Regions from separate parts of the Pseudoclavibacter sp. Z016 genome, predicted to be linked through region 2. Evidence: predicted binding sites of a transcription regulator. Region 2 holds the regulator's gene; the other holds the start of a gene.
The links. The regulator LexA, encoded in region 2, represses DNA repair genes until DNA is damaged. The targets are predictions, from matches to a motif close to TCGAACANNTGTTCGA.
Positions count from the first base shown of each region.

Region 1 (8,216 bases), on a different contig from region 2:
GGACTGCCGCTCGTGACGGTTCCCGAGACGGAACTCGAACCGGCACGCGTCGGCATCATCGAGTCGATCATCGCCGGAATGGGCGGTGTGCTCGGGTCGGTCGCGATCCTCGTCGCGCTCGGCGCGATGCTCGGGAAGATCATCGAGATCTCCGGCGGTGCCTCCAGCCTCGCCGGGCGCTTCACGAAGCTGCTCGGGCCGAAGCGCGTCGCCGGTGCCCTCACAGCCGCCGCCCTCGTGCTCGCGATCCCCGTGTTCTTCGACGTCGGGTTCATCATCCTCGTGCCAATCATCTACGGCTTCTGCAAGGCGGCAGGCGTCGACCCGGTGAAGTTCGGGCTACCCGTCGGCGGCATCATGCTCGCCGTGCACGTCGCGATGCCCCCGCACCCCGGAATCGTCGGAGGCGCCGGAATCCTCGGCGCCGACCTCGGCTGGGTGACCATGATCGGCCTCCCCGTCTGCCTCGTCCTCGCCGTCGTCTCGCACTTCTTCTCGAAGTGGCTCAACCGCAAGAACTTCACGATGCTCTCGACCACGGCGAAGTCGTTCGCCGAGTTCGGCACGGAGAAGGCGGATGCGATCGTCGCCGACGCCGACGCCGAAGGCGCGTCCGGCTCGGAGGGCGGCGCGTCCGGCACCGCCACCAAGGCGCGCACGGTCGCGCCGCCGAGCGCAGGCATGGTCATGACGCTCATCGTCACGCCGCTCATCATGATCGCCCTCGGCACGGTCGGCGCCACGCTGCTGCCGGCCGGCGACCCCATCCGCAATGTGCTCGCGTTCATCGGCGCCCCGCTGTTCGCGCTCCTCGTGACGGTCCTCCTCGCGAGCTTCTTCCTCGGCATCCGCCGCGGCTGGAGCGCATCGCAGCTCGGCGACGTCGTCGAAGCGGCGCTCCCACCGGTCGCGGTCGTCATCCTCGTCACGGGCGGAGGCGGCGCGTTCGCCCGCGTCCTCACCGAGAGCGGAATCGGCGCGGCACTCAGCGAGACGCTGCTCGCCACCGGCATGCCGCTCATGATCATGGCGTACCTCATCTCGCTCGCCCTCCGCGCGGCGCAGGGGTCGGCCACGGTCGCGATCCTCACGACGGCTGGCCTCCTCAGCGCGTCGATCCTCGGCGGCGGGTACTCGACGATCCAGGTCGCGCTGCTCGCCCTCGCCATCGCGTTTGGCGCACTCGGCCTGTCACACGTCAACGACTCCGGCTTCTGGGTCGTCACCCGGTACCTCGGCCTCGGCGTCGCGGACGGCCTCCGCACGTGGACCGTCCTCACGACGGTGCTTGGCCTCGTCGGCTTCCTGCTCTGCTTCGTCGTCTGGCTGCTCGTGGGCGTCGCCTAGCGACGGCTTCCGCAGCCCCACCGCGATCGCTGCCAGCCGATGTGCCCTTCACCGAGTTCGGGAAGGGGCACATCGGCTGGCAGCGTTTGGCGTCCGCGCTGAGGTCTCTCGCGTCAGTAGCTCGAGTTGTTGCCGTGATCGAAGCGGATGCTCGTCGGCGCCGGACCCGGGTTCTCGGCTCGTCGGCGCCGTTCGTCTGGGGAGAGCTCGGAGTCGCGCGGTGGGCGAGGGGCCGCGTGCAGCATCCACACCAGGAGGAACGTGACCGCCGCGAAGCCCAGCGCGATGACGGCAACCACCAGGGCGGGGTTCTCGGTCATAGGATGCTCCGCTCGCTCAGGCGCCGCACGCGCGTCTTCCGGGGAGTCTCCCACGCCGGCCGGGGAAGCGCTCGCTGCTCGCTCCTCGCTCATCCTCGCTGGCCCGTGGCGGCCAAGCGGTCGTCAGGGCCTGGGTGCCAACGCTGCCAGCCAAGTGCCCCTTCCACCGGGCGTGTTGCTGGCCACTTGGCTGGCAGCGTTTGCCTGCGCGGACGTGGCATCGGACTCGCCTCAGGTGGCGGCGGTTGGCCTGCTGGCCCGCGCTACGGCGCCTGCGGGCCCTTCTGCACGGGGATGATGCCCGTGCGCGCCGGCGGGTTCGGGAAGAACCAGAGGATGGAGCCGGAGAGGATCCAGATGATGGCCATCCCGGCGATCAGCGAGCCTGCGTCGAAGCCCGCGATGAGCCCGGCGATGGCCGCGCCGACGGCGGCCGCCGTGACCCGCAGGCCGGCGCCGATCGTGAAGACCTGCGAGCGCACGTTCGGCTTGCTCTCCTTGTCGCGGAGCAGCATCATGGCGGCGTTTGCCGGTGCCGCGAAGAGACCCGAGATGAGGACAGCGGCGAACGCGAACCCGATCGGGAGCGCCGGCACCGCGATGAGCAGGAAGACGCCCGTCGCGACGAAGCCCATCCCCATGACCCAGACCGGGCCTCGGGTGGTCCAGGTCCTGACCGCCATGAAGAGGGCGCCGGCGAGGCCGCCGATCGCGTAGGCGGTGACGAGCCAGGCGGCGGACGCCTCGGAGCCGGTCCGCTCCAGGGAGATGGCGATGGCGGCGATGCCGAGCGCGCCACCGGCGACCTGGCTGACGGTGCCGGCGATCGTGACGATCGCGATCGGCTTGTGCTTGACGAGGTACGTCATGCCGCGAGCGATCGTCCGCCCGAGGCCTTCCACCGGGCCGCTCTTCGCGTGCATCCGGATGCCGAACCCGGCCACCGCCCCGATGAGGGCGAGGCTCGCGAGGAGCACCATCGCGAGTCGTGCTGAGCCCGCCAGTGGGATCGCGAGCGCCGCCAGCGCCGGACCACCCACCGAGGCGATCGTGTAGGAGAGCGCGTCCTGCGCGTAGGCCTTCCTGGCCGGCTCGATGTTGTCGGTCGCGAAACTCGAGAGGCCGCCCATGTAGGCGGGAGTCACGAACCCGGCGACCGCGAGGATGACGGCGATGACGCCGATCGGCAGTGTGCCCAGCTGTGAGGCGAAGAGGTAGGCGGCCGCCGTGATCGTGCCCCCGATGATGAGGAGCAGCTTCGGGCGGCGCATCCGGTCGAGGAGGGCGCCAACGAGCGGTGCCGCGATGACGCTCGGGAAGAGGGCGACGGCGACGAGGAAACCGCCGACGGCGACGTCCCCGAGCTGCTCGACGGCAAGCAGGGGAAGGGCGACAACTGCTCCGGCGTTCGCCAGTCGGAGGGGGATCGAGGTCGACTGGTACCGCCAGATGCCGCTCATCCGTGAACCGAACTCCTCACTGCAACGCCGTCGAGAGACGCGGCAGAGCATGCCGCGCAGGCAAGCCTACGTCGCGTTCGAGGCGCCCGTCAGCGCCCGGAATCGAGTCTCGCGGGAGGGTGGCATGCCTTGTTACCGGCGGTTCGCGGGGCGGCGGAGTCCACACTGCGCCGGGGCAGCTGGCGCCGCGATCCCGACGCTCAGTCGCCGAGCTTCTGGTCGAAGTCCTTCGGTGCAAGCGAGAGGTTCTTCGCTTCATCGCGGCTGCGCTGCTCCGCCTCGCGGCGGGACTTCCGCGAGTTCAGGAGGTAGTGGATGCTCGTGGGCACCACGGTCGCGAGCACCGCGACGATCAGGATCACGTCGATGTACTCGCGGATGAAGTCGCCGAGTACCGGCACATAGCCGAGGAGGTAGCCGGCGAAGGTGAGGCCGGCGCCCCAGATGAGCGCGCCGATGAGGTTGTAGATCGTGTACTTGCGGTAGTCCATCTTGCCGACGCCCGCGGCCACCGGAGCGAAGGTGCGCACGACAGGAACGAAGCGGGCGATGATGACCGCGAGGCCGCCGAAGCGCTCGAAGAACGCGTTGGTCCGTTCGACGTTCTTCACGCTGAAGAGGCCGCTCTCCTTGCGCTCGAAGATCCTCGGCCCCGCTTTTCGCCCTATCAGGTAGCCGACCTCGCCGCCGAGGAACGCGGCGAATCCGATGGCGAGGCACACCCACCAGATGTCGAAGCCGATGCCCGGGTAGAAGGCGAGCAGGCCCGTGATGAGCAACAGTGTGTCGCCGGGCAGCAGGAAGCCGACGAGGAGCCCGGTCTCCGAGAACACGATGAGGCACACGACAAGAAGCGCCCAGGGGCCCGCACCGTGAATGATCGTTTCAGGGTCGAGCCAGGGGAAGAGTGTGGGAGCCACGGAAGGATGCGTCCAGTCGCTGAGATGCAGGGGCGGTAAGTGAAGCAGAGGTGATCGAAAGAGTATCCCGCGCGCGCCCTGGGAGGAACACAGCTTGGACGGGGTACCCGCGGGGTGCTCTCGCCCGCCGAATGTCGGCGGCCAGAAGTAGCGTCGAAGGTGTGCTGGGAGGCGCGCGGGCTCGCCTGCGTGGCTGGTGATTTCAGCGTCCAGTTACTGTTCTGTGACGTGGGATTTCTTCACAGGGCTCGAATATACATTCGATGCACGATAGGCTGGGACTGGCTTCGGGGGAAGCCAGCTCGGCACGTGAATCCGCAGGCAGAAATGCCTTGGGTGGAGGGTGCCGGGACAATGAGGGGGGGGGGTTCGATGGGCGACGACGAACACGCATTGGGTGGAGTAGCTGGTGCTGGTGCTGGTGCAGGGGCTGGAGTCCTCGCGGGTCTACCGGCGAGCGTTGCTGCTGTCGAGCGAGAGTCCGGCATCGCAGCCACGGCCGTCGTCACGGCGCTGGTCGACGGGCGACAGCCCGTCTCGTCGGTGCTCGACGCCGAGTTCTTCGCCGCGTTCGAAGAGCTGGCCGCTCGCAAGCGGATGCTCGACGCGACGATCTTGGAGATGACGGCCGAGCTGCTCGGGCGAGACGAGATCACGCCGGTGGCCTTCTCTGGTTCTCTGGTGCGTCGGGGTGGGTACCGGTCCGTGCACGAGGCCGTGCGGCAGACCTTCGGCCTTCGCCGAGCCGAGGCGGCCAAGCTTCGCGAGGTCGCCGAGGCGACGCGCGAGCGCATCAGCATGACGGGCGAGGCGCTTCGGCCCACACGGAGCCAGGTCGCAGTCGCGGTCGCGGAAGGGCGGGTGACGCTCTCGCAGGCGTCGGCGATCGTCGCAGGGCAGCGCGAAGCGGGCGGCAGCGTCGATATCGGCGACCTCGATCGCGCAGAGTACGAGCTCGTCCAGGCCGCGTGCGGGCTCACCCAGGAGGACGACGAGCCGGCGTCGCCGGAGCGTCTGGCCAAGCAGGCCGCCGTGTGGGTGGCCTTCCTCGACCCAGACGGCGCGGAGCCCAACGCGGAACGTCAAGCCGCGAAGCGAGGACTCTCCTTCACCCGTCGCGCTGACGGCATGGTGCAGGGCAGGCTCCTCGCGACCCCGGAGCAGGGCGAGACCATCATGCGCGTCCTCGACGCGTATCTCTCGCCGCGGCGCGACCACGCGTGCGAAGCAGGCGACGAGCCCAGCGGCACCCTCGCTCCTCAGGAGGAGCCGCAGATCCGGGACGATCGCAGCTTCTCTCAGCGACGCATCGACGCGCTCGTCTCGGTCTTCGCTCAGCATGCCGAGTCCCCACGCGCGCCCCGGACCGGCGGCGAAGCGCCCACCCTGGTCATGACCGTCACGCGGGCCGGTCTCGCGGGAGCCGCCGAGACGCTGGCGGACATCTCGCGGCTCGAGCACAGCGGCGAGGCTGTCCCGGTCGAGGCGGCCCTGCGCATCCTCTGCGATGGCATCATCCGGGTTGCGCTCGTCGACGACGACGGCGAAGTCCTCAAGCTCGGCCGCAAGCGAAGACTCTTCAGCCCGGCTCAACGGAGAGCGGTCTTCGCCCGGGACGGTGGGTGCAGAGCGCCCGCGTGCGAGCTCCCTTTCGACACCGTCGAGATCCACCATGTCACCCCGTGGTCGAGAGGCGGACGCACCGACACGAGCAACGGCATCGCGCTCTGCACCTTCCATCACCACGAAGTGCACCTGGGTCGGCTCACCATCTCGCCCGCGCAGAGCCGGACGTGGAAGGTCGAACCCGCAACCGGACCCAGGGTGGCTCGCATGCGCATCCGCGAGACACCGCGCGCGGTCCAGTTCCAAGCAACACCCAGCAGCGCCGAGGAGGTGCTTGGAAAGATGAGCGCATGACAGCATTCCGAACTCGGCAGTTCCCCACCATCGAGGTAATCAGGGGGCGTTGGGCGCTCGCTGCGGCCATCGAGACCGCGATCCTCGGCGAGGGTGGCGACAACTCCCGCGCCGACGAGCACGGCTGGTTCTACTCCGACGGGGGTGGCAGCTGGGCTCGGCTCACCCCGCTCCCCGACGGCCGGGCCGTCCTTGCTGGCATCGACCGCGACCACTCCGAGACGTACAGGCGGGGCTTCGACCTCATCACCGGCATGCCCGAGTGGGGAGTGGCGCACGCCGAAGCCGCCGTCACCTCAGAATCGGGACGCCGCTGGGTGGCAGGCGGGGAGCAGCCCTGGCTCGGATTCGTCTACTGGCGCGAGAACGCGGGGGACGCCTGGCGCGCCGTTGACCACGGCGTCGCCGACGGACTCGACCGGCATCTGCTTCCCGTGCTCAGTGAGGAGCAGATGCTCGCCGCCGCCGCCGACTGGTTCGAGGGTGCCGTCATGGACCTCGACGACCCGGAATCAGCCCCCGAGCAGGTCGACGCGGAAGCCGTCCGGCGAGGCGCCGAGCTGGGCCCGGACCTCACCGCAGAGGCGCTCACTGCGGTCCTCCCCTTCGAGGGGATGCACGTCGAGGCGGCCCTCCGCGCGGCGCGCGCGTTCTCGACGGCACCCCGCTAGTCGCGGCTCCTCGGCCCGTTTGAGCTGAGCCGGGTCGAATCCACGCTCGGGGTGGCACCATCGCCCGCCTCGTGGCTCTCCCGACTCTCCCGAGCCGCCGCGTCGAGCTGTTCCGCCTCTTCCCCGCCGACCGCCTCGCCACGAGCCACAAGCCCGGCAACATCAGAGAGGGGGATCTGCTTCAGGAAGAGCGAGAGCAGGAACGCGAGTGCGATGAACGGCACCAGGTACCAGAAGACGGGAGCCAGAGCGTCGGCGTAGGCCGTGACGATCCCGTCCCGTACCTCGTCCGGCAGCTGCGAGAGCGTCTGCGGGTCGATCGTCGAGGTCGCCGTCGCCGCGTCAGCCGGGCTGGCGCCGCTCGCCGTGAAGACCGAGGTGAGGTTCTCCGTCAGTCGCGTCGTGAAGATCGCGCCGAACACCGCCGTGCCGAGTGCTGCCCCAACCTCACGGAAGTAGTTGTTCGTACTCGTCGCCGTGCCGATCTCGGCCGCTGGTACCGCGTTCTGAACGACCAAGACGACAACCTGCATGATGAGCCCGAGCCCAGCCCCGAAGAAGAACAGGAACACGCAGATGAGCCAGATGGGCGTATCCGCCGTCAACGTGGTCATCGCAACCATCGCGAGACCGGTCAGCACCGTGCCCACGATCGGGTAGATGCGGTACCGCCCCGTCTTCGAGATGAGGATTCCCGAAGCGATGGACGTGCCCATGAGGCCCGCCATCATCGGCAGCATGAGCAGTCCAGAGGCTGCGGCCGACGTGCCAGACGACATCTGCAAGAACGTCGGGACGAAGCCGATCGCCGCGAACATGCCGATGCCGAGCGTCAGGCCGATGGCCGTCGCGTTCACGAAGATCGGGTTCTTGAAGAGACCCAGCGGGATGATCGGATCCTCCGCGCGCGACTCGACGAAGACGAACATCGCCGCCGCCACGAGGAGGCCGAGGCCCCACGCCCACGTGACCATCGACGCCCACCCGTGCTGCGCATCCGCACCGAAGTCGGTGAAGAAGATGAGACAGGTCGTCGCAGCAGACAAGAAGAGCACGCCGAGGTAGTCGATGCGCTTCGTCGCCTTCTTGCTCGGCAGCTTCAGCGCCACCACGGCGATGACAAACGCCGCGATGCCGACCGGGATGTTGATGTAGAAGGCCCACTGCCACGTCAGGTGGTCGACGAAGTAGCCACCCAGCAGTGGGCCACCGACGGCCGAGAGCCCGAAGACCGCGCCGAGCGGGCCCAGGTACTTGCCGCGTTCGCTGGCCGGCACGATGTCGGCGATGATCGCCTGCGACAGGATGATGAGCCCGCCGCCGCCGAGGCCCTGGATGGCGCGGAACACCACGAACGCCCAGAAGCTGTCCGCGAAGGCGCAGCCCACCGACGCGAGCGTGAAGATCGCGATCGCGATGAGGAAGAGGTTCCGTCGCCCGAGCACGTCACCGAACTTGCCGTAGATCGGCATGACGATGGTCGTCGCGAGGAGGTAGGCAGTCGTTATCCACACCTGGTGGTCGACCCCGCCGAGCTCGCCCACGATCGTCGGCATCGCCGTCGAGACGATCGTCTGG
Region 1 covers NZ_PSTU01000017.1:81,269-89,484, reverse strand. Annotated here, with positions in the region: gene C5B99_RS15620 (GntP family transporter) at 1-1,347, shown strand, start outside; gene C5B99_RS15615 (hypothetical protein) at 1,461-1,667, opposite strand; gene C5B99_RS15610 (MFS transporter) at 1,931-3,127, opposite strand; gene C5B99_RS15605 (DedA family protein) at 3,328-4,047, opposite strand; gene C5B99_RS15600 (HNH endonuclease signature motif containing protein) at 4,420-5,967, shown strand; gene C5B99_RS15595 (hypothetical protein) at 5,964-6,638, shown strand; gene C5B99_RS15590 (MDR family MFS transporter) at 6,635-8,216, opposite strand, start outside.
Region 1: a site for LexA is predicted at 4,296-4,311, ahead of C5B99_RS15600 (HNH endonuclease signature motif containing protein). Genes of this name have one in related genera too.

Region 2 (8,216 bases):
GGCACGGGCTTCAAGGTCGACATGGGGCCGTGGCGCCTCGAAGGTGGCGAGCCGCTCGTCACCGTCCCGCACATCGGCGTCTCACGCCCGGGGCTCGGGATCGACGTCGGAAACCCTCACGTCGTCGTCGCGCTCTCGAGCGAGGAAGAGCTCGAGCGGCTCGAGCTCTTCCATGCACCGCTCATCGATCCAGCCCCTGAGCTGGGAGCCAACGTCGAGTTCGTCGTCCCGCACGACCAGCTCGTGCAGGACGGCGTCGGGCACATCCGGATGCGCGTGCACGAGCGGGGCGTCGGCGAGACCCTCTCCTGCGGCACCGGGGCCGTCGCGTCAGCACTGGCGGTTCGCTACTGGGCGGGCGCTGGCGCGCCGGATGCCTGGTCGGTCGGTGTGCCGGGTGGCGTGCTGCAGGTGACGGTCGGAGCTGTCGACGGCGTCGAGCATGTCTTCCTGGCGGGGCCGGCCGAGATCGCCTTCACTGGCAGTATCGAGGACGAGCTCGCTAGCGAACACGCCTCACCCGCAGCACTCTGAAGCCCGCGTCCGTCGAGTGCCGCTCGACGGACAGCTCTGGTCCGAACTGCGCCGCGATCCAGGACTGCAGTGAGTCGCCGCCGAGCTTCTTGGCGACGACGAGCCAGGCTTCTCCTTCGGCGCTGAGGCGCGGCAGCCACGCGGAGAGCAGCTCGTGCAGGGCCTCTTTGCCGATTCGGATGGGCGGGTTCGACCAGATGAGGTCGAAGGTCGTGTCCTCGGGGACATCCTCGGGGCGCGTCGGCGTGATGTTGTCGAGTCCGAGGGCCTGCGCGTTCTCACCGGTGAGCAGCAGCGCCCGTTCGTTGACGTCGACGGCCCGCACGTCCAGTTCGGGCGACTCGAGTGCGAGTGCGAGCGCGATCGGTCCCCAGCCGCACCCGAGGTCCAGCGCGGTTCCGGTCGAGGGCGGCGGGGGTGCTGCGTGCAGGAGCGCCTGGGTGCCGCGGTCCACGTGCTCAGGGCTGAAGGTACCGCCTGCCGTGATGACGGTCACCGTTCGGCCCCGGAGGTTGGCGACGACGCGTCGCCGCTCGAGAGGCCCGTCCGGGGTTGCTGAGAAGTAATGCTGAGCGGTCACCCCTAGACGCTAGCACCGGCGTAGAATAGTACGAATATGCGAGATTCTGAGACTCCTCCAGGCGAGAGCAACGACGCGATCGACCGAATCCTCCGAGCCGCGAAGGAACCGGGCGCCACGATGACCCTGTTCTCCTCCGGCAGAGCGCAGGCGCTGCAGGACGGCGCCAGCACGAGCTATGACGGCGAGGCCGACGGCGACCAGCTCGAACGAGAAGCCAGGCAGTCGCTGCGACGAGTCGAGAGCCTGCGAACGGAACTCGAGGACGTCACCGAGGTCGAGTACCGCAAGGTGCGCCTCGAGCGGGTCGTGCTCGTCGGCGTCTACCGCAGGAACTCCCTCGAGGAGGCCGAGAACTCGATGCAGGAGCTGGCCGCACTCGCCGAGACTGCGGGAGCCGTCGTCCTCGACGGCGTGCTGCAGCGTCGGCCGAACCCCGACCCCGCCACGTACCTCGGCCGAGGCAAGGTCGCTGAGCTCAAGGAGATCGTCGCGGCGCTCGAAGCCGACACGGTGGTCGCCGACACCGAGCTCGCGCCCAGCCAGCGTCGCGCGCTCGAAGACGAGATCAAGGTGAAGGTCATCGACCGCACCGCGGTGATCCTCGACATCTTCTCCCAGCACGCCAAGAGCCGCGAGGGCAAGGCGCAGGTCGAGCTGGCGCAGATGGAGTACATGCTCCCGCGCCTTCGCGGATGGGGCGAGTCGATGTCCCGGCAGGCCGGTGGCCAGGTCGGCTCCGGCGGTGCCGGCATGGGGTCACGAGGCCCTGGAGAGACCAAGATCGAGCTCGACCGTCGGCGCATCCGCACGAAGATGGCCAAGCTTCGCCACCAGATCGCCGACATGAAGGATTCGCGTGACGTGAAGCGCGCGACCCGACAGCGCAACCAGGTTCCGGCCGTCGCGATCGTGGGGTACACGAACGCCGGCAAGTCGAGCCTCCTCAACCGCATCACGCATGCGGGCGTCCTGGTCGAGAACGTTCTCTTCGCGACCCTCGACGCGACGGTGCGCAAGGCGGCGACGGAAGACGGCCGCCCCTACACGATTGCCGACACGGTCGGCTTCGTGCGTAACCTGCCCCACCAGCTGGTCGAAGCCTTCCGCTCGACGCTCGAGGAGCTGCAGGCTGCCGATGTCATCGTGCATGCCGTCGATGCCTCCCACCCGGATCCCGCCGCGCAGCTCGCCACGGTGCGAGACGTCATCGGAGAGGTCGAAGCCCACGATGTTCCCGAGATCGTGGTCTTCACGAAGGCCGACCTGGTCGATAGCGATCGACGCCTCGAGCTCCAGGGGCTCGCCCCCGACGGCCTCTTCGTCTCCGCGCACACGGGTGAGGGCATCGACCTGCTGCTCGGGCGCATCGCCGAGCTCCTGCCAACCCCCGAGGTGACCATCGAGGTCCTTGTGCCCTTCGAGCGCGGCGATCTCGTCTCCTACCTGCACGAGCGAGGTGCCGTGCTCGAGCTCGAGCACGTGGAGAGCGGCACGCGGCTCAAGGCCCGGGTCCACCCCGACCAGCTCGGACTGTTCGAGGCGTTCGCGGTCGCAGGCTGACGCATACGCCTCAGTCCTCCTGAGGGAGGCATGCAGAAGAGCGGCGAGCCCATCGGGCTCGCCGCTCTTCTGCATCTGCTGACGTGTGCAGGCGCCGGTGCTTCCGGCTGCTCTCAGATGGAGCGGAGGACAGCGACGACCTTGCCGAGGATCTCGGACTCATCGCCGAGGATGGGCTCGAAGTCGCTGTTGCGGGGGAGCAGCCAGATGTGGCCGTCACGCTTGCGGAAGGTCTTGACCGTGGCTTCTCCGTCGAGCATCGCGGCGACGATGTCGCCGTTCTCCGCGTTGCGCTGTGACCGCACGACGACCCAGTCGCCGTCGCAGATGGCAGCATCGATCATCGACTCGCCAACGACACGCAGCAGGAAGAGCTCTCCCTTGCCGACGATCTGACGGGGGAGCGCGAAGACGTCTTCGACCTGCTGCTCCGCCGTGATCGGGATGCCGGCTGCGATCCTGCCGACCACCGGGACGAACGCGGCCTCAGCCGTCTCGTTGGAATCGCCATCGTCGGTGTGGTCGAAGTGCACCAGCACCTCGAGGGCGCGGGGCATGCCCGGATTGCGCTTGATGTAGCCGAACTTCTCCAGCTGGCCGAGCTGGTGGGTGACGCTCGACAAGGAGACGAGGCCGACTTCGTCGCCGATCTCGCGCATGCTCGGCGGGTACCCGCGCGTGCGCACCGACTCCATGATGCAGGTCAGGATGCGCTCCTGCTTCTCGGTCAGTTTTCTGTAGATGTCGCTCGCTGGCTTCTTGGCCATGTCGTCTCCGTCCGCTCTCCGACACGGAATGTCGGTGGCAGGTGATGCACTGCCTGATAGCGCCAACCCTACCGAGGGTGCACGCAGGTACGAAACATTTCTTCGAGTGTTGTGGATGAAAGTTCGAGAGATTCGAACTGGAAGCCTTGACTTGGCACTTTGTTCGTAGCTATATTCAGTACATACATTCGACCACTCGAAGATGTGGACGAATCAGGAGGAATCATGAACACCACTGCCGTTGCACCACTCCGCCTCACCGTCCGAGGCCGTCGTGTCCTGCTCGCCATCGCTGCGCTGCCCGTCGCCGCAGCCATCGCCCTCGGGGCCACGCACATGAACTCCGCGGCGGCCTCGAGCGACGCCGCAGGCGTCGAGTTCGAGTACGTCACCGTCGGCGCTGGCGACACGCTCTGGGGCATCGCCGAGGAGGTCGCGGGCGATTCCGATATCCGCGACGTCATCGTCGAGATCTCCAAGCTCAACGCTCTTGAGAACGGCACGGTTCAGGCCGGGCAGCGCCTCGCCCTCCCACTCGACTGAGTCCACAGCCCATTCCAGGCGCAGACCGCGTCGTAGGCTTGTGCGGTGACCTCGTTCGAAGACCTGCCCATCCGTGACGACCTCCGCGGACTCACCCCCTACGGAGCGCCGCAGCAGCCGGTGCGCGTTGCCATCAACGTCAACGAGAATCCGCACCCCGTGCCGGAGGTCGTGGCCAGGCGAATCATCGAGGCGATCGCCCGCGAGCTCCCCGGACTCAATCGCTACCCGGACCGCGAGTTCACGAAGTTGCGCGAGCAGCTGAGCGTCTACCTGGGCCGGGGCATCGGTCCCGAACAGGTGTGGGCCGCCAACGGCTCGAACGAGATCATGCAGCAGCTGCTGCAGGTCTTCGGTGGCCCCGGGCGCAGCGTGCTCAGCTTCACACCCAGCTACTCGATGTACCCCCTTCTCGCCAGAGGGGTTGGGTCCGAATGGATTCCGGTGTCACGCGCTGACGGCTTCGCGCTGACCGCGGACCTCGTCACGGAGGCACTTCGTCGAGAGCGCCCCGACATCACCATCATCTGCACGCCGAACAACCCCACGGGCACCGTCACCGATCTCGACGTGATCGCGGCTGCGTACGACGCGACCGACGGCATCCTGATCGTCGATGAGGCCTACGCCGAGTTCCTCCCTGATGGTCGGGAGACCGCGCTCTCCCTTCTCCCGGGTCGCGAGCGGCTCGTGGTCTCGAGGACCATGAGCAAGGCGTTCGCCTTCGCTGGCGCCCGCGTCGGGTACTTCGCGGCTCACGAGGCCGTCGTCGACGCCGTCCGACTCGTTCGGCTGCCGTACCACCTCTCCGCGATCACCCAGGCCGCCGCGACCGCAGCGCTCGAGTGCTCGGAGATCATGCTCCAGCAGGTCGACGCCATCCGCGAGCAGCGCGACCGCCTGCTGGTGGAGCTGCCCCGTCTTGGCTACACGCCTTGGGAGTCTGGCGCGAACTTCGTGCTGTTCGGCGACGTCGCGGATCCCGCGGCTACGTTCCAGCAGCTCCTCGACCGCGACATCCTGGTGCGGGATGTCGGCATCCCGAACGCGCTTCGGGTGACCGCCGGGACGCGCGCGGAGACGAGCGCGTTCCTGGCCGCACTCGCCGAGATCACCGATGCAGGGAAGGCCTAGGCTGGAGCGATGACCACGACGCCACGCACCGCGACCGTCTCACGCGCGACGAGCGAGTCCTCGATCGAGCTGAGCCTGAACCTCGACGGGACCGGCATCGCCGACATCCAGACGTCGGTTCCGTTCTATGACCACATGCTGAATGCCTTCGCGAAGCACTCGCTGACCGATCTCACGGTCCGTGCGACGGGTGACACGGAGATCGACGTGCACCACACGGTCGAGGACACGGCGATCGTGCTCGGTCAGGCGATCCGCCAGGCCCTCGGCGACAAGTCGGGTATCGCTCGGTACGGCGATGCGAGGGTGCCGCTCGATGAGTCGCTCGCCGAAGCCGTCGTCGACATCTCGGGGCGTCCGTTCCTGGTGCACACCGGCGAACCGGAAGCCTTCGTCTACCACCTCATCGGCGGGCACTTCACGGGCGCGATGGTGCGTCACGTCTTCGAGGCGATCACGTTCCACGCAGGCCTGACGGTGCACGTCGAGGTCATCCGCGGGCGCGACCCGCACCACATCGCCGAAGCGGAGTTCAAGGCGTTCGCCCGTGCGTTCCGCGCGGCCAAGCGACTCGACCCGGAGGTCGTGGGCATTCCTTCGACCAAGGGCGCGCTGTGACTCCAGTCGCACGTCCGCGGGTGGTCGTCGCCGACTACGGCTCGGGCAACGTTCATTCGGCCGTGAAGGCGCTCGAAGCGGCTGGTGCTGAGGTCGAGCTGACGGCCGACCGCGCTGCCGCCTACGATGCCGACGGCTACGTCGTGCCAGGTGTCGGGAGCTTCGCTCACGTCATGGAGGCCATCAACCGTCAGCGCATCGGGGAGATCGTCGGCCGGCGCCTTGCAGGGGGACGCCCCGTGCTCGGTATCTGCGTCGGCATGCAGATCTTCTTCGACGGCGGCATCGAGGGTGGCAGGCGAGCCGAAGGCCTGGGCGAATGGCCGGGAGAGGTGACCGAGCTGCGGGCCGAGGTCCTTCCGCACATGGGATGGAACCTCGTCGACCCGCCGGCCGACTCGAAGCTCTTCGCTGGCATCTCTCGCGAGCGCTTCTACTTCGTGCACTCGTACGCGGCGCATGAGCTCCCGCTCGACCCGCATCCGAAGGCCCGCCCGGTGCTCGTGACCCATGCCGAGCACGGCGAGCGCTTCATCGCCGCAGTCGAGAACGGCCCGTTGTCGGCGACGCAGTTCCACCCGGAGAAATCCGGCGAAGCTGGCGTGCGCCTGCTTCGGAACTGGATCGAGACGCTGCCGAAGCGCGCCTAGTGCTGCTGCATCGGCGCGCTGCACCGCCGCCTGCCGATACGCTATTGCCCGGACTGCCAGGGCATCCCCTTTCGGCGTCGATGCCCCGGCGCCTCAGAACGAGAACAAGGAACCTACGCGCGTGAGCGAATTCAACACGTCACCGGAGCTCGTGCTCTTCCCCGCAATCGACCTCGCCGGCGGCAAGGCGGTTCGTCTGGTTCAGGGCGAGGCCGACTCCGCCACGAACTACGGCGATCCTGTGGATGCGGCGGAGGACTGGATCGAGCAGGGTGCGGAGTGGATCCACCTCGTGGACCTCGACGCGGCCTTCGGGCGCGGGGAGAACCGCAGTCTCATCAAGCGCGTCATCCGGGCGGCCAAGCACGTCAATGTGGAGCTGTCCGGCGGGATCCGTGACGACGAGTCCCTCGAGCGTGCGGTGGACGCCGGTGCGCGCCGCATCAACCTCGGCACCGCCGCGCTCGAGAATCCGGAGTGGGCGGCGAACGTCATCGCTCGCTACGGCGAGCTCATCGCCGTCGGCCTCGACGTGCGTGGCACCACGCTCGCGGCTCGCGGCTGGACGCGCGATGCTGGTGACCTCTGGTCGGTACTCGAACGGCTCGAGGAGGCCGGTTGCGCACGTTACGTCGTGACCGACGTGACGAAGGACGGCACCCTCCAGGGCCCGAACCTCCAGCTCCTCAGCGACATCCTCGACCGGACCGACCGTCCCGTCGTCGCCTCTGGCGGCGTTTCGAGTCTCGACGACATCGCGGCGCTGCGTGGCCTCGTGCCGCAGGGCCTCGAGGGCGCGATCATCGGCAAGGCGCTCTACTCGGGGGCCTTCACGCTCGTCGAAGCGCTCGACGTCGCATCCTGACTCGAGAGGTCTGACCCATGCCGTCGCTGCCAGAGCATTTCCAGCCCAGCAAGGCCGACTCTGCTGGCCAGAGCTGGTCTGGGCGGAGCTTCGGCGACAACCCGTTCCGCGACGACGACGGCACGGCGCCGGCGCAGTTCGTCGCGGCGATCCGGCGCTTCCGGGCTCGGGAGGTGGGTCCCGACGCGGTGGTCGACGCATTGCGTCAGGCTCGCGTGCTGATCCCGCTCGTGGCGAAGCTGGGCGAAGCCGATGTCAACACGCAGGGTGTGACCGTCGACAAGAGCGCTGATCTCTCCATCGTGACGGTCGCCGGCCCAGACGGTCGCACCGTCCTGCCCGTGTTCACCTCGGCGGAGGCGATGAGGGTCTGGAATCCCAAGGCTCGGCCGGTGCCTGCGCTCATGCAGCGGGCGGCCATCTCGGCGGCTGCCGAGGGCAGCGACCTCATCGTGGTTGATCCGACGAGCGAGACGGAGTTCGTCGTCCGCCGTCCGGCCGTGTGGGCGATCGCGCAGGAGCAGGGCTGGGCGGCCCCGTGGGTGAACCCGGTTGTCACGGCTGAGCTGTCGAGGATGATGGCAGAGCTCGACGAGGTGCTTGGCATGGATCTCGTGCCCGGCGATCCGGAGGCTCGCCTGGCTGGGCCCGAGCTGCGTGTGGTGCTCCACGTCGGTGGTGACGCTGGCCGCGAGGAGCTCGCGGATCTGTCCCGCCGAGCCAGCGAGCTGCTGCAGGGGAGCGAGGCGTTCCGCACAGAGGTCGACTCGCTCGGCATCTCGTTCGCGCGGGCCAGCACTGCTGCTTCGAGCGACGCGGAGAAGCGGCAGCGAGATTCTAAGCGCTCGTGGTGGAGGCGCTGAGGGGATTGACCCGGCGCGGCAACTCGGGGAAGGCTTGCCTGTACGCTCGAGCAGAAGTAATTAGATACTCTTATTGCTAGCCAACCGAGCTAAAGGGAG
Region 2 covers NZ_PSTU01000010.1:112,711-120,926, forward strand. Annotated here, with positions in the region: gene dapF (diaminopimelate epimerase) at 1-534, shown strand, start outside; gene C5B99_RS05995 (class I SAM-dependent methyltransferase) at 503-1,114, opposite strand; gene hflX (GTPase HflX) at 1,151-2,677, shown strand; gene lexA (transcriptional repressor LexA) at 2,791-3,444, opposite strand; gene C5B99_RS06010 (LysM peptidoglycan-binding domain-containing protein) at 3,670-3,987, shown strand; gene C5B99_RS06015 (histidinol-phosphate transaminase) at 4,033-5,121, shown strand; gene hisB (imidazoleglycerol-phosphate dehydratase HisB) at 5,131-5,739, shown strand; gene hisH (imidazole glycerol phosphate synthase subunit HisH) at 5,736-6,389, shown strand; gene priA (bifunctional 1-(5-phosphoribosyl)-5-((5-phosphoribosylamino)methylideneamino)imidazole-4-carboxamide isomerase/phosphoribosylanthranilate isomerase PriA) at 6,511-7,254, shown strand; gene C5B99_RS06035 (SseB family protein) at 7,272-8,117, shown strand.